Regions from separate parts of the Pseudoalteromonas thalassia genome, predicted to be linked through region 4. Evidence: predicted binding sites of a transcription regulator. Region 4 holds the regulator's gene; each other region holds the start of a gene.

Region 1 (6,102 bases), on a different contig from region 4:
GCTTCGAGTGTTAAACCAACAACACGCGTCAAAATACCAGCAACAGCTGGTTTTGGGGCTTTGATATGTTTTTCGTAGCGTTTTAAGCGATCGCTAAGGGTCATTGCGTGAGTACTCATAAAGAGCCTAATAAATGTTATATACCACTGCTATGCAAAAAGTTTTCCAACGTTTCTTTGACGCGGGTTTTAACTGTCATATCCAAAGATGACTGCGGGGTTTTGATTTCACAACCACCACGTTCTAAGGTTGGCTCTGCAACTAACTGCCAATGATTATCTGCAATAGTTTGTTCGCCATAGCTTTGTGTAATTAATGCTATGTCATCAGGATGTAAGTGAATACGTACTTTCGCTTGTTCTTCGCCTAATGCGTCAATGGCCTGCTTTAATGCATGCAAGATGACTTCTGGTGAGGTTTTAATTTCTTGGTAAACTAATACCTCAGTTAGCATGACCGCTAACTGCACCAACTGCTTCTCTGCACTTTCATCAACTTTTGCTAATGGTTGAGATAAGCTATCAAGCAAACTTCTCAGTGTGGTTAACTGCTCTTCTAAAATTGGCTTTATTTCTTCTTGACCTTGCTCTTTACCTAGTTCAACGCCTTCTTTAAAGCCTGCTTCTTTGCCTTCATGAGCCCCTTTTTCAAAGCCATCAATATAACCTTGCTCATGACCTTGCTTAAGCCCTTCTTCGTAAGCATCTTGGCGAATTTTTTCAAGCTCTGCCATGGTCAGAGCAGGAATTTCCGGCTCTTCGGGCTGTTCTTCTACCGCTTGTTTTTGACGCTCCTTGCGGTACATGTCAGCTAAAGGCGTACCATAGGCAGTTGAACGTCCAGCCAACTTTCTGGTGTCTTGTGCAACATCAGGAATTGGCCAGTTTTCAAGAAGTTCATCCACTGCTTCACTAGGGTGAATTGGCCGACCTTTATGTAAAGAAGGTTTAGACATGGTTTATAGGAACTCCTCACCACCGCCGCCGCCAAGCATTATTTCGCCTGAGTCAGCTAAACGACGTGCTGTCGACAAGATTTCTTTTTGTGCAGCTTCAACTTCACTAATACGCACAGGTCCCATCGCCTCAAGGTCATCTGCTAATAGCTCAGCAGCACGTTTCGACATGTTACTTAAAATCTTCTCTTTCAGTGCTTCATCTGTTCCTTTAATTGCTTTCATAAGTACATCTTGTTGTACTTCACGAAGAATTGCTTGAATGCCTCGGTCTTCAACATCCATTAAGTTTTCAAATACAAACATGAGATCTTGGATTTGTTGCGACATTTCTTCGTCATGCTCTCGGATCGAATCCATCAACTGACCTTCAATATTGGTATCTAGGTAGTTCATGATATCTGCCGCTGCTTTCAAGCCGCCCATTTTCGCAGCTTGCGCACCTGCTTGACCTGCGAACTGTTTCTCCATGATTTCGTTTAGCTCTTGGAGTGCTGCTGGTTGAACTTCTTCAAGGTTAGCGATACGCATGGTTAAATCTAAGCGCACTTTTTCAGGAAATTGCGACAAGATTTCAGCTGATTGCTCAGGCTCTAAATATGATAAAACAATAGTTTGGATCTGCGGGTGCTCATTACGAATAATATTCGCTACCTGCTTTGAGTCCATCCACTTCAGTGAATCAAGGCCTTTGGCGCCAGAGCCCATAACAATTTGGTCAATAAGGCTGGCAGCCTTATCTTCACCAAGTGCCGCTGTAAGCGCTTTTTTGATAAAGTCTTCAGATTGGAAACCTATGGTGCTGAAGCTTTGAATTTGCTCAATAAACAAGTTGTGAACAGCGCTAATTTTCGCTTGTGATAAATCATCCAGCGCCGCCATCGCCATACCTACTTTCTGTACTTGCTTAGGCTCTAAATGTTTTAGAATTTGCGCAGCATCTTCTTCCGATAAACTCAGCAATAAAATAGCTGCTTTATCGACACCGTCTAATTTATCAACATCAAACGCCGGTGGTAGTTGTTTTTGTTCTTGATCAGTCATCTTCAGTTAACCACGCTTTCACCACTTGAGAAGACAGTTCTGGTTCATTAGCAACCAATGCACGAACTGCTTTGAGTAAATCTTCATCGCCATGTAAATCTGGCAGCTGTAGTGTACCATCACTTGAGAATCCTACAGCAGCAGAGTCAAAGTCTTTATTTAGCATATCTAGCGTGCTATCACCAATATCTACACCCGCACTTAACGCATCTTCATCATACTCTTCAAGTGTATCGTCTGGGTAGATTAAGCGTTTCAGCATTGGTTTAACAACAGCCAAGATAAGTACGATAATAACCAAGGCACCTAACGCTAAGCGAAGCATTTTCATGAACCAGTCTTGTTCCCACAGCGGCACTTCAATCGCCATTTCTGTGTTTTCACGAACAAACGGAACTGTGACTACTTCAAGTGCATCACCACGTTGCATATCAAAGCCTACACCACCTTGTAGTAAACGACGAATATTTGACAATGCTTCGACAGAACGAGGCACCATAGTCGTTTCACCGTTTTCACCAACTTCTGGTACGTAATCAACAGCGACTGATACGCTAATACGACGAATAACACCTGTTTGCTGACGCTTATGAGAAATCGTGGTATCTAACTCGTAGTTGCGTGTTGCTTCTTTGTGAGAACGGCTAGGGTTAGTCGCTGAGCCTGCACTGCCTTGACCTGCAATTTCAGGAATATTCGAGTTTGCAGGTGGCTGATTTGTAAGCGCACCAGGAATACCTACAGCAAGACCGCCGATGTTATTTTCTTCGAAAGTCGTTTCGCTTCGCACTGCTGGTAAATCAGGGTTATAGCGTTTTTGAGTTTCTTCTACTGCACTAAAGTCCATATTTAAATCAACTTGCGCAGTGTAGTTACCTAAACCAACCACTGGAATGAGAATGCTGTCGATTTTATTTAAGTACTCTTCTTCACGCTTGCGCTCTATTTCATACTCTTTACGAGAACGTGCAGCGAGTGAGTTTTGTGAGCCTGAGTTTAGTAAGCGACCATTTTGATCGGTAACAGTAACACGCTCTGGCGATAAACCTTGTACCGCTGAGGCAACAATATCAACCACTGAGTCAACTTCTTCACCATCAAGCGTACGGCCGCGTTTAAGTGTTAAAACCACTGTAGCTGAAGGTTGTTTTTCGCGACGAGCAAATACGTTTTCTTTTGGAATAGCTAAAAGTACTTTGGCGCGAGTAACATTTTTTAGCTCTTCGATAGTGCGAGCAAGTTGTTGCTCACGACCATGTTTTAAACGTTCACGTTCTAGGCGTTGGCTTACACCAAAGCCCATATCTTGCATGATGATGTCAGTGCCTGAGCTTGGCGCTTGCTCAAGGCCTTCACGAGCCATCAATAGCTTAATGTTTTGGTATTCACCTTCTTCAACAGAGATGACATTACCATCGAGTTCGTAATCAATCTTTTGCGCGTCTAAAAAGTCTAGCGTTTGAATAAGCTCTTCCGTTGGCATTTTACCAAGCGGACGCATATCTGGCTGACGTGCCCAAATGATAATAAAAATTGCGATAGCCAAACAAATTGCCAAAGCAATCACTAAAGTAACCTGGCGTAAAACATCTACACCGTTTAAGGCACTTAAGTAGCCTGACTTTTGCTCTTGTTGATCATCAGTATCGGTAGAATCGATACCGCCGCCTGCTAGGGCTAGATCAGTTGATTGATTAGATTGCGCCACGATAATTCTCCACTACCTAGTTACACAGGCATGTTCATGATTTCTTTATATGCTTCAACAAGTTTATTACGAACCTGTACCGTTGCTTCGAATGCAACTGATGATTTTTGTGAAGCAATCATCACATCTGCAAGCGATACACTGCGATCACCCATTTCAAGAGCCGTCACTTTTTGCTTGGCTTCTTGTTGCAAGCCATTCACTGTATCTAATGCATTGGTAAGTAGATCACCAAATTGTGCCGTTGATGTAGGCTGTGTCTGAGTTGGTAAATTTGTAATTGAGTTACTACGGCTAGCTTCAAGGGCCATAGATTGCATTTCTTGAAATAATGCGCTGTTTTGAACTTTCATAATACTCTCTGACAATACAGTTTACTTATAAACTGATAAAGCACAAACCGTGCCACAAAATAAAACCAACATTTTCAATGGCTTACACCGTTTATTTTGCTTGTCAGAGTTTTGACAGCAAACAAGCCCACATGCTGTGAGCTTGTTTGACACTGTTTTGGAAGGGGGATTAGGCTGGCAGTGCAATCCCAAGATCGCGCATCTGCGCTAGCTTATATCGCAAGGTGCGGGGGCTAATACCTAAGGTCTCAGCCACCTCTTTTCGCTTACCATTACAGCGTGCGAGGGTTTCTAAAATAATACGATGCTCTTTGTCTTTAAGCTCGTCTTTGTAATTACCTTGCTCACTCACCTGTGGCACTGTATCTAAATTAACTTCAACGGGTTGCTCTTGATACACTGGTGCATTGTGCGGTGGCGTAGCAACTGACTTTATCTCTACCGTTAGTAACTCTTCAATGAAGACATCATCTTCATGAATGCTGTTACCATCACATAATATCAGCGCACGTTGAATAACATTATCAAGCTCTCGCACATTACCCGGCCAAGCATGTGTTAGCAGCTTTTGCTTAGCTGACTCGGTCAACATAGCAATGGGTTCTTTACTTTTCAGACAATGGCGCTCAATTAAATGCTCTGCCAATACAACAATGTCGCCCGGGCGTTCTGCTAATGGTTTCCACATCAGCGGGAACACATTTAAGCGATAATATAAATCTTCTCTAAATAGATTTTCACTAACCGCTTCTTTTAAATCACGGTTACTCGTAGCTAAGACACGAACATCAAGCTCAATCGTTTTACGGCCGCCTAAGCGCTCTACTTCACGCTCTTGTAGTACACGCAGTAATTTTGCTTGCAGACCTAAATCCATCTCGGTGATCTCATCAAGTAAGATGGTACCGCCTTGTGCTTGTTCAAATTTACCAGGGCAGGCCTGGATGGCACCGGTAAACGCGCCTTTTTCGTAACCAAATAAGGTTGCTTCAAGCATATTTTCAGGAATAGCGGCACAGTTAATGGCAACAAAGGGAGCATCTGCACGATTCGATTTATCATGAATATAGCGGGCTAACACTTCTTTACCTGAGCCACTTGGGCCAAGTACCATAACACTGGCATCTGAACGCGCTACTTTGCTCGCAAGTTCGAGTAACTTAATACTCGATGGATCAGCAACAATTGGCCCGTCTGTTTCTTTTTCCTTTTCGGGTAAATAACGACTGACCATATTAAGCAATACTTCTGGGGCAAATGGTTTTGCCATGTAATCAATCGCACCTAAGCGCATTGCCTCTACAGCATCATCAATAGTGGCATAGGCTGTCATCATAAGTACAGGTAGTTCAGGGTAGTTGAGCTTAATACTGCGTAATAGGTCAAGACCGCTCATCGCGCCCATTTGTACATCGCTGACCACTAATGAATACGTGCCTTGTTTTAACAGCACCATTGCTTGCTCAGCACTATCTGCTGCGATGCAATCAATTCCTGACATTTCGAGTGTATCAATCAAAGCTTCTCGTAAGCCTGCGTCGTCTTCAACGACTAAAATTGCGTTCGTATTCATTTTGCCTCCGCTGACGTAAATTCTGCACTTATTGGCAGGATCAAGCTAAAACATGCCCCCCCATGGGCATTATTAGTCACTTCAACCCGTCCTTGGTGCGCATTAGCGACTGAACTCACAACAGCAAGTCCAAGGCCTGTGCCTTGGCTTTTTGTAGTAAAGAAAGGTTCAAATAATTTCTCGGCCTGACTCATATCTACGCCTGGACCGTTGTCACTTACACTGATGCGAACACTGTTATCATTTGCGGTGTCGCGCTCAGCACTAAGCGATACTTCTGCATGTTTGCCAATTATTTGAATACTGTTATGAATTAAGTTTTGAATCGCACTGGCAAGTGCGGTTTTATTACCCACAATCTCAATGTCTGGTTCTGGCAAGTTAACAGCTAAGGTACTTTGGTTTTGTGCAACCATTGCATCCGCCCCCGCTTTTACTTCATTGAGTAACTGTTGCATCGAGACACTTT
Region 2 (6,102 bases), on a different contig from region 4:
AGCTCAATCAAAATGCTGGTTGCCAGTGGCCAAGAAGGTACCTTGTTTAAATGGGTGGCGATACTAACAGGCTCTAAAAACGCCTTAAAAGGTGTGGGCTTCTTTTTAGGTGGCTTACTTCTCACATTAATGTCGTTTAAAGGCGCAATGCTAACCATGGCTGCCACTTTGCTGGTGGTGTGGTGTTTTAGTCTTTTTGCACTTAAAAATGATTTAGGCAAAGCCAAAAACAAACCTAAGTTTAACGAGATATTTTCAAAGAGTAATTCAATTAATATCTTGTCAGCCGCGAGGTTGTTTTTGTTTGGTGCGCGTGATGTTTGGTTTGTAGTTGCACTACCGGTATTTTTATCACAAGCCTTTGATTGGGACCACTGGACCGTGGGTGCCTTCTTAGCGAGTTGGGTTATTGGCTATGGGGCTGTGCAATCTTTTGCACCTAAAATTATTAAGCTTAATAAGCAAACATCACCAAGTGCAGAAACAGTTAAGTGGGCATCATTGCTTGCTTTAGTCACCTTAGTCATTGCCCTTGCTAATGGCTTTGACTGGGCTGTAAAACCAATGCTGATAGGCGGGTTGATGTTATTTGGTGTGCTATTCGCAATTAACTCATCTTTGCACAGCTACTTAATTGTTAGTATGGCTGATGCCGATGGCGTGTCACTCGATGTCGGGTTTTACTATATGGCCAATGCCATGGGTCGCTTAATTGGTACTGTGTTGTCGGGCTTAGTGTTTCAGCTTTATGGCTTAGCAGCGTGTTTGGCTATATCGCTGTTATTTATTGTTGTTACCGCCGTTATTTCGACTAAATTACCAAAACAAATTTAGTTAAATCTAAACACGCCCTATAAAGGTAAGCATGCTTTATTGCTTACCTTTATTCATGCATAGCATCAGAAATAACAAAATCAGTCACCTTCAGGCTTGAAAAGCTCTTCGAGCATTGGCTGTGGGTTGTTTAAAAACGACGTAAAACAGTATAAAAAAGCGGTGTTTGATGCTTATTGCGAGACGCTACACCACGATCTAACTATCAGTATCGACGATAATATTCTTTGGTTTTTAAGACCGATTTCTAAACAAGCTAAAGAGATTACCCCCAGTACGTTTGCTGGCGAAGTTTGTCCACTTTGCAAAGGAAATCTTAGCGTAACCACATGGGCTGCTGGCTGGCAGTTAAGCTGCGAGCATTGTGAAGTAACGGGGATTGTTGTTGAAAAGTTTGGCTATTAAAAAAGTTAGCTTATTGAAATTGCTGTGTAATTATTCACAGCAATAACAATTTTGATAATGCTATCAGGCTTTTTTAACAAACTTAGCAGTTACCATCATTTCACCGACGCCATCAACTTTACAGTCTAGTTCGTGGTCTTTTTTATCTAACACGCGGCGGATCACGGCTTTGGTACCAATTTTAATTACTTGTGAGCTGCCTTTAATTTTTAAATCTTTCGCAACAGTCACTTTGTCGCCATCGACCAATAAGGTGCCGTTAGCATCTCTTACATCGATCACATCATCGGTATCAACCGCATTAGGATCCCACTCATGAGCGCACTCTGGGCATACTAAGTTGTTTTGATCTTCATACACGTATTCAGAATTACATTTTGGACAAGGAGGAAAAGACATAAAAACACCTTGGTTAATTTTAAAAGCGTATTTTAATGGCTAAGAGCAAACTAAGCGAGCATAAGGCTTATATTTTATGGCTCAGACGTTTCAAGTGTTTTGGTAATAGAGAATATTCCTCTTAAATCACCAAGCCGATAGCCTGTGGCTAAATCATGGGGGTAATGCTCACTAAGCACTTGCTTTACTTCTGGAGCAATCGTTTGACCATGACAATTGAGGCAAACTGGCGCGACTTTTATCGCTTTAGCAAAGCGGAATTGGCCATCTTTATTGGTCGAGAAAGTCACATTATCAATGCTTTCTGAGTTTCTGATCATATCAACTAGCTGGGCGATTTTCTCAGCTTCCCAGTCATCTGGTTTATTGTTCGGATTTCGGTTTTTAGTGCTTTTACGTGCCACAGTCCAACCATCGGTTGATAAGCTTTCGGCAATAGCAGGGGCTTGCATTTTGCACACGTTAATACCTTCAACTAAAACGCCTTGTTTTATAGCGGCTCCTAGTACTGATTTGAGCGTAGTGGCAAATTCAGTTGCTCGCTCAGCTGCTTGGGTTTCTAGGGTAGCAGAATTCGTTTCAGCATAAAGGCTAGGTGAAAGCAATAGGGTGCAAAGCGCTATCGTTCTTAAAGTGTGCATTGTAAGGCCTTATATTAGATATATCTAATATAGTAGTTCGCATTTACTCTACATGCCAATCTAAGCTGCAAAAAACAGGATTCACGCTAATAGCATGCTGGAGTGTTGCTGTTAAATTGGTTATGGTGAGAAAAATATTCAGAGAACAAAATATGAAAAAATTAGTTTATATCGCTTTATTGTTATTTTCTGCTTTTACATTTGCAAGCTCAGGTCCTTATAGTGGAGATATCAGCGTTGCCGACTTACTTAAAGACTATCCTGCTTTTAGTGAAGAATATAATGATTACTCACCCAGTGAAGAAGAGCTAAGTACTATAAGAGCACTGCAAGGTAAGCAAGTGTTAGTGTTTTTAGGCACTTGGTGCCATGACTCTAAACGTGAAGTCCCTCGGTTTTTAAAACTTATTGATACAGCGAATGTGCAATTAGGATCCCTTAAATTAGTGGCTGTAGGCTACGATAAGCTTGATCCTGCCGGTTTAGCAAAGCAGCACGATTTACTGTATACGCCAACCATTATCGTTAGCGATGGCGAAAAAGAGCTCGCGCGCATGATAGAAAAACCAAAGCAAAGTATTGCTGCTGATTTAACTTTGCAAAACTAGATCTCAAGCTAGCAGTACCAGATCGCCTGATGCAATATAGCCAAAGTGATTGTTGCCATTTACAATCACTTTGAAGCAATAACAATGAGAACCCATGATGTATACCGCCGTTATTAAAGCCATTGATACAGCCAATGCAGTAGACCCAAACCGAGTTCTAGTCGATGAACAAGAATTTGCAAAAGAAGGTTTATATGCCATGCGTATGACCGATATGCTCAATCGTTTTAAGCCTCAAGCCGATGAGCTAATGCATATTGCTGCCCGAGGGCAACATATTGAGCGATGGCGCTCTCCGCGCAGTGATTTTCCTATGGGTAAGCAAGGTTATTATCAATGGCGCACTGCTTTATATGATTTTCATGCTGAGCGTGTAACAGCCCTCATGAAAGCGGCTGGTTATTCAACGGCTGATTGTGAGCGTGTATACGCAGCGGTAGCGAAAAAGAATATAAAGCGAAACCCAGATAGCCAATTGATTGAAGATATCGCCAGCCTCGTGTTTATTGAGCATTACATGCTTGACTTTGCAAGTAGCAAGCCTGATTACGATGAGCAAAAATGGCTGGGTATTATTCGTAAAACATGGCAAAAAATGTCAGATGAAGCACATGAATTTGTATTAGCTGGACACATCAGCTTACCTGAGCCACTTAAGCCGTTAATAACAAAAGCGCTAAATTAATTATAAAAACAAGGATGTAATATGTTTTGCCCACGTACTAAAACAGCCCTTGAAGCAGTGAGTATTGGCGATGTTAAAGTATATTTATCAAAATCTGGTGGCGTATTTTTTGATAACCGACAAATATTTCACTTTAGCGATCCAAGTTTAAAACCCGCGCAAGTGCTGGTGGCTCATTTACAAACCTTGCCAACAGAATGTGTTGATATAGCAACGCGAATTAATTGCCCGAAGTGCCCTGACGTGGTGATGATGCGGCGTTTTTTTAGTCCACTTAAAGTGGTTGAAATAGACGAGTGCCCAAACTGTGCAGCTATTTGGCTCGATCATGGTGAGCTTGAAAAGATCCATGAAAATCATTTAACGCCAAAAGAGCGTGAAATGCTGCGTATTGATATGGCCAACAATCATGGTTTTATTCAAGTTAAAATCCCGAAAAGACGTCACTCTGTTCATGCTAAAAAGCCAGATTCTAAAGCAACGTCATCATTAGAAAAACTAGCAGAACTTGCCTATTTATCGATTTTGAATGACTGATAATTTATATAAAACACCAGACGCTGAACTTACTCACGAATCTGTCTATCTTTCGAAACCTCGAGATTTAGAGCTTTTTGATGTGTTGTTTTCTTTTCATGGGCGTTTGAATAGAAAACAGTTTTGGTTTGTGCATGGGTTTTATTTTGTGATTCAAACTATTGCTGTAGTTGATATGTTTCTTTTTATTAGCATATTTATTTTATTTCAATGGCCACTAATGGCTTCTCAAGTCAAACGCTGGCACGATATTGGAAAGTCGGGCTGGAATTGCCTAATTTGGTTTGTACCTTTTGTTGGTTTAATTATGACATTATTTGAAGCAGGGTTAAGCAAAGGACATTTGCTCAGGAATCAATATGGTAGTTCGCTTTACAGGGCAAAGTAAGCAATTTGGCGGGTTGTGCATTTTGTTTGATGGCATACACTTTAAACCTAACTAATTAAATTGATTAGGTAATCTATGCTAATAACAATAATATTGGTTTTAGTGTGGGCGCTGTTAATGCTTTATGCTGCGAGCGCTGAATATAAATACTATCAATCGGTTAAAACTTTAGAGCCGGAACTGTGGCAACAATTGGGTGCACCGCGATTTTTAAAAGTACCTATGGTGTTTGTGTCTAAAAAGAGCTTAACACTTTTAAATTCCACAGAGAACGAAACTGTGCGAGCGAATGCAAAAAAACATCGCCAAGCTGGGATTTTGTTTCTTTCCTATGTGGGGTTGGTGCTTGTTTCGGCAATCGTATTTTTTAAACTTGCCTAAATAGAGCCTGTACCAATTAAGATACAGGCTTTATTAGCTATTAAGTGTTAAAGCTTAACTAGCATTTTTCCTTTATTTTTACCTTCGAACAGGCCAAGAAATGCATCAACGGCATTTTCGATGCCATGGTATACCGTTTCTTCAGATTTAATTTTACCTTCGCTGATCCACGCACCCATTTGCTCAATAAACTCAGGGAACTGATCAAAATAATCAATCACGATAAAGCCTTGCATGGTGAGCTTTTTCGAGTTGATATAAAACAGGTTGCTTGGCCCTGGCTGTGCTGTGTCGTTATTGTAACCTGAGATCATGCCACAAACAGGAATACGGCCGTAATCGTTCATTACATTAAGTGCGGCTTCTAGATGATCGCCACCTACGTTTTCAAAGTACACATCAATACCTTGTGGTGCCGCTTGTTCAAGGGCTTCTGTTAGGTTTGCTACCGTTTTATAGTTAATTACCTCATCAACGCCTAACGCTTTTACCATCTGCGCTTTTTCGTCAGAGCCAACCGATGCAATTACCTTACAGCCTTTTAGCTTGGCAATTTGGAACACTACACTACCTACAGCCCCTGATGCCGCTGAAACAAACACAGTGTCGGTTTCTTTTAGGCTAATTACCTTTGTTAAACCTGCCCATGCGGTTAACCCTGTCATGCCCATAGTACTTAAAAATAGTTGGTCAGGCAGTGGTACACTAGGTAGTAGGGTTAAATCGCTGCCATCGCTAATGTGCATGGTACGCCAGCCACTAATGTGACTTACTTTGCTTCCTACCGGAAAGTCGTTATTGCGTGATTCAACTACTTCGCCGATAGCACCGGCTTCCATCACTTCGTTTAAGTTAAATGGCGCAATATATGATTTACGATCAATCATGCGTGGGCGCATGTAAGGGTCGACAGACATCCAAGTATTTTTAATTAACACTTCGCCGTCGTTCAAATCTGGAAGTGATACGTCTACCTGTGCAAAATTAGCCTGTGTAGGCATGCCCGTTGGGCGTGAAACTAAGTGAATTTGTTGACTTGTAACCATATAAACCTCGAATACTTGAGCTAGCTAGGCTAGTGAGCGAATAATTATAGCTTGCACTAATTATTTGCGCGCAAACTATTTGTGGCCAATTTAATGAAGTTTACGGTAAAAGGCAATAGATCGTCAGAAAATAATTTGCGCGCAAACTAAATTAAGGCAATAATACGGCTGTATTTCA
Region 3 (6,102 bases), on a different contig from region 4:
ATTGATGCTTGGTCTATTTGACTGCGTAAAATGCGTTTGTTTATACCACTGGCGCTAGATTGATAAAGGCGAACTGCAAACCCGTTATGAAAAGTAGCACCTATTCCTACAAGATCTCCTTCAATTTTATAACCAAGCGCTTGTCCATCTTTATCAATCAACTTTGTACGGTAATTCATAACCAAATCATTAAAGTCATAATCACCAGCGAAGGGCCATTGGTCTTCATAAGCCAGAGTTACCCAGCCATTCTCACTTGGGTAAGCAAGACTACCGTAGGTATTAATGGGATAGTCTTCAACTTCTCCGCCTGTAACCCCACCTGTTGCAGTTATTGGATTTGCTTCGCTACCGTCTGTAACCCGAAAACGTGCCCATGTTGCCCCCATAACAGCATTATTTGGTACATCAACAAGAACACTGTTATCCCCTTGATTAAGGCGATATTTACTCACTGTGATTTCGTCTGCATCAAACTGGTAATTTTGGTCCCAATCAAACCAAGCATATAAATAGCCATTATCATTTGGTGATGTGACAATAATTTGGCTTGTTGAGCCGGCAACAAAATCAGTCACAAACTTGACCCCATCGTCAGAGCTATCTACTGATGACTGGAGAAGATCACTGGCAGTGTTTAGGTTTTCTCCATCAACACTTGCGCCGAGATAAACAAGGTTAGATTGGTCTTCATTAGGATCGAACAAGTGTCTTGCACCGCTATCTTCTAACGTTGTTTGATAAGGTCTAGGCGCATCACCAAAATCAATCGAGTTATCTGTAACTTTTACCTCTGCTATAGCACAACGTGCCCCATCATTTTGGTTAGATGTAGGGCCCAACGTAAACACAGACGCAGTTGGTGTATAACCCGACACAGGGCTGATGTTTAAATTAACCCTATGGACTTTACCGCTTCGATTGTTACTAAAATAAAACTGTCCTTGCAAATCAAAGTAAGCTGCACCATTGGCGCCTGTATCACCTGCAATGTCGAGATTTGTAATAAAAACAGGGCCACCATTTTCAACGTTGATCTCATATAAGTCGCCATTTGATTCAACAGCGTAAAGAAGAGTACTGTGCGGATGAAATGCAAAGTCATAAATAGAGAGATTCCAGTTAGCAGAGCCTGGAATTAATTCAGCTTGGTATTGTTCATTTTGTGCTGTTAAATTAATGGCGTAAAGGCCAAAGCGCGGATGATATAAGTAATACACAGCCTTGTTTTGCTGCTCATCAACTAAAATATCACCCACATAAAAGTTCGTATCTGGTAAGCCGCTTACATTTAAACGCTCTAACATGTATTGGTTATTTATGCGTACCACACTTTTAGGGGCTTGCTTACTAAAACCATACATATATTGGTCTTGGTAATTAAAACCCACCGCATTAACACTGTCGTTATTAGCTTCGCTTGCAAAATCCATTGCTGCTGCAAGCACTGTCGTTTTCGCAGATACTAAATCAACACCATACATCTGTGCGGGCGAACCCTGAATTAAAAATGCTTTACTTGGACACTGCTCAAATGGTGCTGCACTTACCAAGCCGTTAGCAAGTGCCGCTGTTAAGTAAATGAACATGTTAATTTTCATAATTACACTCTCCTTTGGGTGTGTAATTACTTAAAGCAGCAACCATTCCAAAAAATAAATTGCCTTTTAACAATGCGTTATAAAAATCTAGCCAATATTATTCGCAAGTTGCGAGAAGAATAATTGCATAATGCAACTCCTTTTAACTATAAAAGCAAATCATTCCCATTTAAAAGTATGACATGCTAGACTAGTTGGGATTTAAAAAAATAATAAACCCTACTATGAAACTTAAAGCCGCTGTTTTTCTGTATTTTGCCTTATCAATGAACTGTGCTTTTGCATCATCATTGCAAAACCATATTGACGAAGCCAGAGCAATCAGTGATTACCAAAAACGATATGAGTATTTATTAAGTATCGATAAACAACTTGTAGAATCTGCAAGCCTTGCAGAAAGAATTAGTTTTAACGTTAGATTAATTCACGTTCATATACAGCTAGGACAGTTTCAGCAGGCGCAAACTATCATAGATGAGCTTGAAGCAGGCCCAAAATACAAAAACGACTCCCCTATATACAGCGAGTTGTATCTTGCTAAAGCACGACTGGCCTACAGAGAAAGTGACTTAGAAACCGCGATTTCGTTATCTCAACAAAATGTCGCGCTATTTCAGCGTTTGCAACTTAGCGATTATGAAATTGACGCCGTGGCGAGCCTTGTCAGTGCCTATCATAATGCTGGTGAGTATCAAGCCGCCTTGAACTTGCTTGAGGTTTATATTCACGACAACAATCGCGAATTAACCTTAAAGCAAAAAGAAATGCTCTACCATGGTTACTCACGTAATCTTGAGCAGTTAGACCGGTTAACGCTTGCTCTGGAGTATAAACTAAAACGCCGTGAGCTAGTTCAGCAGATGTCACCGTCTATTTCATTACAAGCAGGCATAACCTATTCAATTGCTCAAAGTTATTTAGATTTAGGCCAATACGAAAAAGCAAAGAGCGAATTTATTACAGCCCTCAGTTTTGATAGACAAACGGGGTCACTTTCAGATATCGGACATAGCTTAGTTAAGTTATCACAATGCGAATATGGGCTACACAATTACACTAAAGCACTTGAATACGCACAAGAGGCTCAGCAAGTATTTGCTAGTTATAACAGCACAAGAAATACCGCTTGGGCCAAGCATAATATTGCGATAAATTTGCTTGAAATTGATAAAGCTGATGAAGCATTAGCAATTGAAAAACAAGTAATCACTGAACTGAAAGAAGACGATCACTTATATACTGATGTGTTACTGACATTAGCAAAACTATACATTGGCTCGACTGAGCTTAAACAAGCTAAACATTATGCACAGCAGGCCTTTCAATTAAGTAATCAAAAAAATAGGCTGCAAAAGCAGATCCTTGCCCTTGAACATCTAATTACAGTTGCACAACAGCAAGCTGATTATCAACAAGCATTGTCGTATCAACGCACTATCACGGAGCTTGAAAAAAACTTTGCCCATAACAACTACAATCAACGTTTAGCAGAGTTACAAAACTCAATTGCTATTCGCGACCGAGATTTGGCCATTCAAAATTTAAAACTGCAAGACCATGAAAAAAGCCAAGCCATAGCCTCACAGCGTCAAACAATCTTATACAGCATTTTATTATTTAGCTTGCTTTTAGCTGTAATGGGCATCGCATTATTAAGAGTAAAACAAAGAAAACAACTGATTGAACAACGCCGGAATTATCTAGATAAACAAATCAGCCAACGTAGTAAGTTATTATCACAAGTTGCCCACGAACTAAGTTGTCCATTAACAGGGTTGCGCTTACACCTTGAAACTCTGCAAGCTGGTCTTACTCAATTTAATGAGCTTACCTACGAAAAGCTCAACCAAAAAATCACCGACATGGCGACCTTAGTTGCTGATTTAAATAAAATCTCTCTTTTAGAACAAAGTAGTTTTCAGCTCAAGCTAACAGCAATTAATGCTGCTGAGTATTTCCAAAGTTTACACGCAGATATGGTGATCCAGCTGGATCAATTTGAAGTGGGATTCACACAAAACATAGCCGATGAATTAACATTAGAGTGTGATGCAACAAGGCTTTCACAGTTATTTGCAAACTTAATCAGTAATTCGCTTAAGTACACGCATCAGCCCGGTAAGATTAATTTAACGATTAGCCAAAGCCAAACACAGCTATTGATCGGCTATGAAGATTCAGCCCCTGGCGTGAGCGATGAAAGTTTAACAAAGATTTTTGACCACCTTTATAGAGTGCCTGACTTAAATACAGTTAAGCAATCAGGATCAGGGATTGGGCTTGCGATAGTAAAACAAATTGTCGAAGCCCATAATTGGCGTATAACGGCAGCCCATAGCGAACTAGGTGGTGTCCGCTATGATTTAACGATTGCTATTTAGTTGATTTGTCTGGCCATTCAAATACACCAACATCACCAGGAAATACAACCGGTGATTCAATTCCATCTTTGTTCACAGCAGCGACCCCAAAATAGTAGTTATCGATAACAATATTTTTCAGTGTTGCTTCGGTGACTTTGCCAACATCACGACTAAATTGCCATTGTGGCTCACTGGTATAACGCCAATAGATTTTATAACTAACCACAGTTGGGTCATCACTTTCATGCCACGCCAAGGTTGTACTTGGCTTTACAGCACCTGAAATACTGACCCCCGTTGGTGGTGCAGGCGCCCATGCCATTGATGCCATCGTCACTGCATTTAGTGACGTTAATTTCGCTGCATAGGCAAAATCAACATGATCAATGGTGTCACCGTAGGTAATACCTTTTTCAGTTCGTAAGTCTTGGTGTTGTTGGTTATAATTTTCGTTGGTTTCCATAATACGCACAGCTGCAAAGCCTACATCGTTAAATGGACGATGATGCCCTCCTCGGCCAAAACGATCGAGGCGATATACCAGCATAGTATCTAGGTTTTCAATATAGCGGTCTGCGATTGTATCTATGTAACGCGCAAGGTTACGACTTGCAGAATCAACCTCACCACCGGTAAAACGGCGTTTATGAGCTTGCTCTTTGGTTTCGATAACGCGGGTGCCTTCAGAAAAGATACGTGCAGTTGTATTATCTGTTACACCATTGATTCCCGTTGAGTTACCAATCATGTCGTTGTTTAAAACGCCATGGACACGCCAGTTATGCTCTTGTGCGTATTTAGCTAAAATTTTACCGCCAAACAAGCCTTGCTCCTCACCAGAAAGGGCCGCATAAACAATTGAGCCATTAAATTTATACTTCGATAAAACTCGCGCTGATTCAAGCACACCAGCTACACCGGATGCATTATCGTTTGCACCGGGTGCGTCCGAGGTATAGTCCATTACATCAGAGACTCTCGAGTCAATATCACCTGACATCATAACCATACGATTTGCATCAACTTGGCCGCGCTGAATAGCCACAATATTGACAACCTCTACCGGGTTTGGAATACGCTTTTCACCGGAAATAGTGTCTTTTACTTCGATAATCTCCAGGCAATTTCCGCAAGCTTTAGAAATTGCCTCAAATTCAGACTTGATCCAACGTCGTGCAGCACCAATGCCGCGGGTATCAGATTTGGTCTCAGAGAGAGTATGACGAGTACCAAAATCAACCAGCGTTTGTATATCTTGTTCTATACGCGTTTTTGAAACTGCATTTGCAATATCATGCAAAGCTTGTTGATCTTTGTATTGAGGTGTTGTGGCATGAGCTGCCGAGACCAATAACAGCGATGAGCTAAACAAAGCACCCGTTGTTTTTATTATTTTACGCTTAAACATAGTTTCACTCCTTCAATGAATCATTCAAGGCTAACTAATATTTCATTTCACGCAATAGTTATGAGTTAGAAAACAAATTATCAGGTTGAATAATCAGGGTTTATCTTTTGTGTAGGTGCTGTGAAGTTTAAAGTAAGTAAGAATCGTAGGAATTGAAGGTAACGGCTCAGTTGTAAGTGACACTATGATTTTGTACCTGGTAATGTCATCGTATCATTATAAAACACCACCTGATTGCCACCCGCGTACTTTGCGTTATACATGGCTTTGTCGGCGCACTGAATTAAATACTCTGCATCGCCATAATGTTCTGGAAATAACACAGCACCAATACTTGGCGAGTAAATAAGCTCTGCATCATTATAGATAAGTGGTTTACAGATTTCTGCTTTTAACTTATCAACGGCTTCTATCACGTCATTTTTATTCTTAACGCTTTTCAATACCACGACAAATTCATCTCCACCTAAACGGCCTACTGAGTCACCTTTTTTCAATACATGGCGAATACGCATGGCAATTGTTTTTAACAGCTTATCGCCCGCTCCATGACCATGGATATCATTAACTTGCTTAAAGCCATCAATATCAATAAATAACACGCCTATTACTGTTGAAATGGTATTCGCAATTGACAAAGATTCTTCTAATTGTGTGGTCAGATAATGACGGTTAGGTAAATCGGTAAGTGAGTCATGGCCTGCCATATAAATTAATTTTTGTTCTAATT
Region 4 (6,102 bases):
CTAAAGCAAACCGCTTATGATGAGCAAGGCAAGATTAGCCATAAAGTGGCCGCTGCGAAAATGGAGCTTTATCAGCAGCTTGGGTTTACCTTTTTTGAGCAACCTATTTTTACACTTTATGGCGACCAGCAAATTTGGCAAGTAAAAGCTAAAGAAGCCACCTTATATGAAAACGATCAGCTTATTTTTGAAGGCGATGTTGTTGCTAAAAACTTAACCCATAATGGCATGATCGAAGATATTAAAGCTGAAAACATTAACGTTGATATAGAACAAATGACCATGTTTTCGAAGCAACCTGTGACGCTAACAGGACCAAATTTAAAAATTACCGGTAAAGGCCTAAAAGCTAATTTAAAAACCGAGATTGTAGAGTTAACTAACCATACACGAACCATATACTATGACCAATAAACTGAAGAAATTACTCCTGATCCCAAGCTTATTGATTGCCTTTTCAGGCGTAGCTGCCGAGCAGACAGGCGCACAAATTAGCATAAGCTCAGATCGTCAAACTGGTAAGCTAAAAGATGGCGTTGGTATATTTGAAGGCAATGTCGAAATTATACATGGTAACCGCCGGATCACAGCCGAACGCCTTGAAGCCCATGGTGGTGATACAGAAGGTACTGTTGAGTTAATTATCGCCACAGGTAAGCCTGCTTATTTTGAAGAAAAGCAAGCAGATGGCACGGTAATGAGCGCCAGTGCAGAAGAAGTTCGCTACGACGTAGCCAAGCGCTTCTTAACTTTAAATGGCGAAGCCGAAGTGACTCAAGCAGGCCAAAAAGTAACAGCGAAAAGCATTACTTATGATATGGCACAACAACTAATTAGCGCAGAAAAAGACGAAAACTCAACAGACCGTGTACACACAATCTTAGTGCCTGTTGACAACAAACAAGACGATAAAGGCCAACCATGAGCACATTAAAAGCAGAGCTTTTAGCAAAAAGTTATAAAGGCCGCCAAGTTGTCAAAAATGTGGGTCTTGAGGTTGAAGCGGGCAGTATCGTTGGTTTGCTTGGCCCAAATGGCGCAGGCAAAACCACCACTTTCTATATGATTGTTGGCTTAGTACCTAGCGATAAAGGCAAGATCAGCATTGATGATAATGATATTACACTTTTGCCAATGCATAGCCGAGCACGTTTAGGGATTGGTTACCTACCACAAGAGTCATCTATTTTTAGAAAGTTAACGGTTTATCAAAACCTAATGGCTATTTTAGAAACGCGTAAAGATTTAAATAAACAAGGCCGAGAAGAAACACTCAACAACTTACTTGATGAATTTAGTATTCAGCATATTCGTGATAGTCAAGGTATGGCCTTATCTGGGGGCGAGCGTCGTCGCGTAGAAATTGCTCGGGCATTAGCCGCAAACCCTAAATTTATCTTGTTAGATGAGCCTTTTGCTGGTGTTGATCCTATTTCAGTGTTAGATATAAAGAAAATTATTGAACACTTAAAAAATCGTGGTATTGGTGTATTAATCACTGACCATAATGTTAGAGAAACCCTTGATGTTTGTGAAAAAGCCTACATTGTTTCTCATGGGGAGCTAATTGCATCAGGAACACCTGAGCATGTTTTAGCTGACCAAACCGTACGCGATGTGTATCTAGGTGAGCAATTCAGGCTATAACCAATAAGCCACCATCTAGCGCATCTGCTAAACTAAATAACAATGACAATAAATCGATATAAATTTACCTGTGACTGCACAGGTGTCGATAACACATAAAAGGATTGTTAGGGATACATGAGGCAATCATTACAGCTGCGCATGGGCCAGCAACTTACAATGACTCCACAACTGCAACAAGCAATTCGCTTGCTGCAGCTTAGTACATTGGATCTCCAGCAAGAAATTCAAGAAGCACTTGATAGTAACCCTCTGCTTGAAGTGGAAGAAGCAGATTACAACGATGAAAACATTGGTAAGAACGAGCAAAAAGCTGAATCTGATGATACTCAGCTAAGTGCATCGGCCGAAGAAGCGCCGAGTGAGTACGAACAAGAAAGCAGCGATGCCCTTAACAAAGACACCGTTAGTGACGATTTAGCTATGGATGTGACATGGGATGAGTACATGAGTGCAGCCCCATCAACATCATCAGGTCCAATGCCAGAAGATGAGTCAATTTATCAAGGTGCATCGACTGAAACCCTCCATGAATACCTTATGTGGCAATTACAACTCACACCATTTAGCCCAACCGATGAAGCGATCGCTGTCGCCATCGTAGAGGCAATTGATGACTCAGGTATTTTAACTGTTAGCTGCGAAGACATAGTCGAAAGTTTTAATCAAAATAATGATGAAGAAGAAATCGAACTAGATGAAGTCGAAGCGGTCTTAAAGAGAATACAGTTGTTTGATCCAGTAGGGATTGGTGCCCGTAGCTTACAAGAGTGCTTATGTATCCAGCTTCGCCAATTCGATGCGAGTACGCCGTATTTAGCTGAAACTAAAATGGTTTTATCTGAGCATATTGAATTATTAGCAAGTCGCGACTATCGCACTTTGATGAAAAAGACTAAGCTTAAAGAAAGCGAACTAAAAGAAGTAATGACGCTGATCCACAGCTTAAACCCTAAGCCAGCAGACAGCATAGTTCGCGAAGAGTCTGAGTACGTTATACCCGATGTATCGGTTAAAAAAGTTAAAGGTCGTTGGGTCGTTGAACTAAACCCAGATTGTATGCCAAAAATTAGAGTGAATAGCCAATATGCAGCTATGTCACGCTCAGTAAAATCGAGCAGCGATAGCCAGTTTATTCGCTCTCATTTACAAGAAGCTAAATGGTTTATTAAAAGCTTAGAGAGCCGTAACGATACACTTTTAAAAGTGACCAATTGTATCGTACAGCAACAACAAGCATTTTTTGAACATGGCCCAGAAGCCATGAAACCAATGGTGCTGAACGATGTCGCAGAAATGGTCGAAATGCATGAATCGACAATTTCACGTGTTACAACACAAAAATACATGCACACCCCTCGCGGGATTTTTGAGTTGAAATATTTCTTCTCAAGCCATGTCAGCACAGAAAACGGTGGTGAGTGTTCATCAACAGCAATTCGCGCTTTGATCAAAAAGCTTATCGCTGCAGAAAACTCAGCTAAACCATTGAGTGATAGTAAAATTGCAGATATATTGGCTGAGCAAGGAATTAAAGTAGCTAGACGCACAATTGCAAAATATCGAGAGTCTCTAGCGATACCTCCGTCTAATCAGCGTAAGAGTTTGATTTAGACGTTTTACATAGAAGGAAAATGCTTATGCAACTAAATTTAACTGGTCGTCATGTAGAAATCACTGATTCATTAAGAGACTATGTAAACAGCAAGTTTGCAAAACTAGAAAGGCATTTTGACCACATTAATAATGTACATGTCATTCTAGATGTAGAAAAATTAAGCCAAAAAGCAGAAGCAACTTTACATGTAAATGGAGGCGAGCTCTTTGCCTCAACTGCACACCAAGATATGTATGCAGCCATTGACTCGCTAATCGATAAACTAGATCGTCAAGTCATTAAACACAAAGAGAAATTAGCTCGACACTAAATTATGAAACTTAGTTCACTTACTAACCAGGACTGCAGCAAAGCTGCGGTCCTTTTTAATAGCAAAAAAAGAATCCTTGAATATATCAGCGAGCTGGCTCACCAGCAGCTTCCTCATTTATCTCAACAAGACGTCCTTGATGCCTTACTCAATAGAGAAAAATTAGGCAGTACAGGTATTGGTCGTGGCATTGCTATTCCACATGGCCGCATGAGTGGTGCAGAGCAACCAAAGGCATTTGTCATAGTGAGTGAATCCCCAATCAATTTTGACGCAATTGATAACCGACCTGTGGATATTTTCGTTGCACTCATCGTACCAGATGGAGACAGCCAACTTCACCTAAAGACCTTATCGACAATTGCTGATAGACTAAAAGATAAAGAGTTTTGTAAACAGTTACGTAGCGCCAAAACAGACCACGAACTGTTTCAGGTCATATCAGCAGAGGCATAAATGGAATTAATTATCATCAGCGGTCGCTCAGGCTCAGGTAAATCGGTCGCTTTACGTGTACTTGAAGACTTGGGTTACTACTGTGTTGATAATATCCCAGTCAACTTATTACCTTCGCTTGTTCGTAGCGTTTCAGACAACTATGACAAAATAGCAGTCAGCATAGATGTGCGTAACTTACCGAAAGAGCAGCAAGAGTTTAATGATATTCTTGAATACCTGCCAGGTTTTGCAAACCCAACACTGTTCTATTTAGACAGTGATGACCAAACTCTGATCAAACGCTTTTCTGAAACGCGACGCTTACATCCTCTATCGATTGACTCGCTGCCACTCGATTTAGCAATTAAGCAAGAAAGAGTATTACTGGATGTACTGATCACGCGCGCTGATTTTATGATTGATACCACCGACCTGAGTGTTCATCAGTTAGCTGAATCAATTCGTGAAAAGATCTTAGGTAAAAAAGATAAAAAGCTGATTATCACCTTTATGTCGTTTGGCTTTAAACATGGTATTCCAAAAGAAGCCGATTACGTATTTGATGCACGTTTTTTACCAAATCCACATTGGGAGCCAGATCTAAAGCCACTCACTGGCTTAGATCAACCAGTAAAAGATTACCTTGCAAGTCATAGCATAGTGCAAAAATTTACATGGCAAATTCAAACATTTGTGCAAACATGGTTGCCTCACCTTGAGCGTAACAATCGAAGCTATCTTACTATCGCAATTGGTTGTACTGGCGGGCAACATCGCTCGGTATATTTAGCGCAGACCATTGGTGATAGCTTTTCAAAAACGCATGCGAACGTAAAAATCCGCCATCGCGAGCAAGATATTTAATTGGATGCCAGATGCACGCAGAAGACACGTTTTTAATTCAAAATAAGCTTGGCTTGCACGCACGAGCAGCCACTGTTTTAGCACAACTTGCTTTGCAATTTGATGCTAAAATTATGCTTTATCAAGACGATAAAGAAGCTGAAGGTGATAGTGTTTTAGCCTTAATGCTACTTGAAAGTAGTCAAGGTAAAGAAGTGCGTGTGGTATGTGAAGGCCCAGATGCAGAGGCTGCACTGAACGCAATTGGAGAATTAATTGCACAACGCTTTCATGAACAAGAATAGCGTTTGCTAAGGCTTAACCGTTTAAGTTAAACTTAGTTCAGGTATTTATAATTCTCTTTAAATATCCTACTTTTATATCGTTCACACCTTAAAAATACAAAGCACTTAATAATTTTATCGCAGTGTGAAGATATCCTGCAAATACACCACTTAGCAACTATGCTGTATTTGCAGAATCTGTATTAATCTATTTTCAGTTGTAAGGACGCCAATGCCAGAAGCCTTTGAACAAGACTACCCACTACAACAACTTAAACAAGTGACCAAGTCACTCAATAGTGGACAATTTGTTCAGGTGCGAGGCATGCTCGCTAAAACAGCTCCGTGTGATACCGCTTTATTATTAGAGTCATCTCCCCATAAAATTCGTCGCATGCTATGGCAGTTGGTAGACCCAGATGTGCGTGGTGATGTTTTAGAAGAACTCTCTGAAGACGTACGTTTAGGTATTATTGCTCAGATGGAGCCTGAGCACATTGCTGCTGCAACCGAAGACATGGACGACGATGACTTAGGTGAAGTTCTTCGTAGCCTTCCTGACACCGTTTATCAAGACGTAGTCAGTGCAATGGACTCGCAAGATAGAGAAAGGGCAACTCAGGCACTGTCGTACCAAGAGCGTTCAGCCGGTGCCCTGATGAACAGCGATACGGTAACAATCCGTCCAGATGTTACCTTAGATGTAGTCCTGCGCTATTTACGCTTGCGTGGTGAACTACCAGAGGGTACAGATGACTTATACGTTGTTGATAAACATAACTGCTTTTTAGGCGCGCTTTCGTTAACCACATTACTGACCAACTCATCGGATAAAATTGTTCGTGATTTAATGGATGAAGAGTGCGAGTCAATCCTGATCTCAATGGATGAAAGTGATGTAGCGCAATTGTTCGAGCGTCATAACTGGATTTCAGCCCCTGTTGTTGATGATAACGCTCACT

The links. Region 4 encodes sigma-54, which starts transcription at its own class of promoters, with help from an activator protein. Its sites were predicted from a motif close to GTTGGCACGNNNNTNGNNT; they were not measured.
Region 1: the regulator sigma-54 is predicted to act here: its motif matches at 4,099-4,117, upstream of fliE (flagellar hook-basal body complex protein FliE).
Region 2: the regulator sigma-54 is predicted to act here: its motif matches at 2,321-2,339, upstream of AAEU31_RS02480 (Tll0287-like domain-containing protein).
Region 3: the regulator sigma-54 is predicted to act here: its motif matches at 1,635-1,653, upstream of AAEU31_RS13690 (LruC domain-containing protein).

What each region holds. Positions count from the first base shown of each region.
Region 1 is NZ_JBMMUE010000001.1:187,486-193,587, reverse strand. Features, by position in the region: gene fliI (flagellar protein export ATPase FliI) at 1-104, opposite strand, end outside; gene fliH (flagellar assembly protein FliH) at 137-955, opposite strand; gene fliG (flagellar motor switch protein FliG) at 959-1,999, opposite strand; gene fliF (flagellar basal-body MS-ring/collar protein FliF) at 1,992-3,707, opposite strand; gene fliE (flagellar hook-basal body complex protein FliE) at 3,728-4,060, opposite strand; gene AAEU31_RS00920 (sigma-54-dependent transcriptional regulator) at 4,230-5,633, opposite strand; gene AAEU31_RS00915 (sensor histidine kinase) at 5,630-6,102, opposite strand, start outside.
Region 2 is NZ_JBMMUE010000002.1:1,013-7,114, reverse strand. Features, by position in the region: gene arsJ (organoarsenical effux MFS transporter ArsJ) at 1-834, shown strand, start outside; gene AAEU31_RS02490 (hypothetical protein) at 961-1,239, shown strand; gene AAEU31_RS02485 (zinc ribbon domain-containing protein YjdM) at 1,303-1,638, opposite strand; gene AAEU31_RS02480 (Tll0287-like domain-containing protein) at 1,713-2,279, opposite strand; gene AAEU31_RS02475 (thioredoxin domain-containing protein) at 2,432-2,887, shown strand; gene AAEU31_RS02470 (DUF4202 domain-containing protein) at 2,985-3,572, shown strand; gene AAEU31_RS02465 (TFIIB-type zinc ribbon-containing protein) at 3,594-4,109, shown strand; gene AAEU31_RS02460 (DUF805 domain-containing protein) at 4,102-4,497, shown strand; gene AAEU31_RS02455 (hypothetical protein) at 4,615-4,878, shown strand; gene AAEU31_RS02450 (NADP-dependent oxidoreductase) at 4,926-5,924, opposite strand.
Region 3 is NZ_JBMMUE010000011.1:66,004-72,105, reverse strand. Features, by position in the region: gene AAEU31_RS13690 (LruC domain-containing protein) at 1-1,601, opposite strand, end outside; gene AAEU31_RS13685 (ATP-binding protein) at 1,826-3,982, shown strand; gene AAEU31_RS13680 (M28 family metallopeptidase) at 3,975-5,372, opposite strand; gene AAEU31_RS13675 (sensor domain-containing diguanylate cyclase) at 5,555-6,102, opposite strand, start outside.
Region 4 is NZ_JBMMUE010000012.1:40,044-46,145, reverse strand. Features, by position in the region: gene lptC (LPS export ABC transporter periplasmic protein LptC) at 1-414, shown strand, start outside; gene lptA (lipopolysaccharide transport periplasmic protein LptA) at 404-925, shown strand; gene lptB (LPS export ABC transporter ATP-binding protein) at 922-1,647, shown strand; gene AAEU31_RS14400 (RNA polymerase factor sigma-54) at 1,765-3,261, shown strand; gene hpf (ribosome hibernation promoting factor) at 3,288-3,575, shown strand; gene ptsN (PTS IIA-like nitrogen regulatory protein PtsN) at 3,579-4,031, shown strand; gene rapZ (RNase adapter RapZ) at 4,032-4,877, shown strand; gene AAEU31_RS14380 (HPr family phosphocarrier protein) at 4,889-5,161, shown strand; gene mgtE (magnesium transporter) at 5,373-6,102, shown strand, end outside.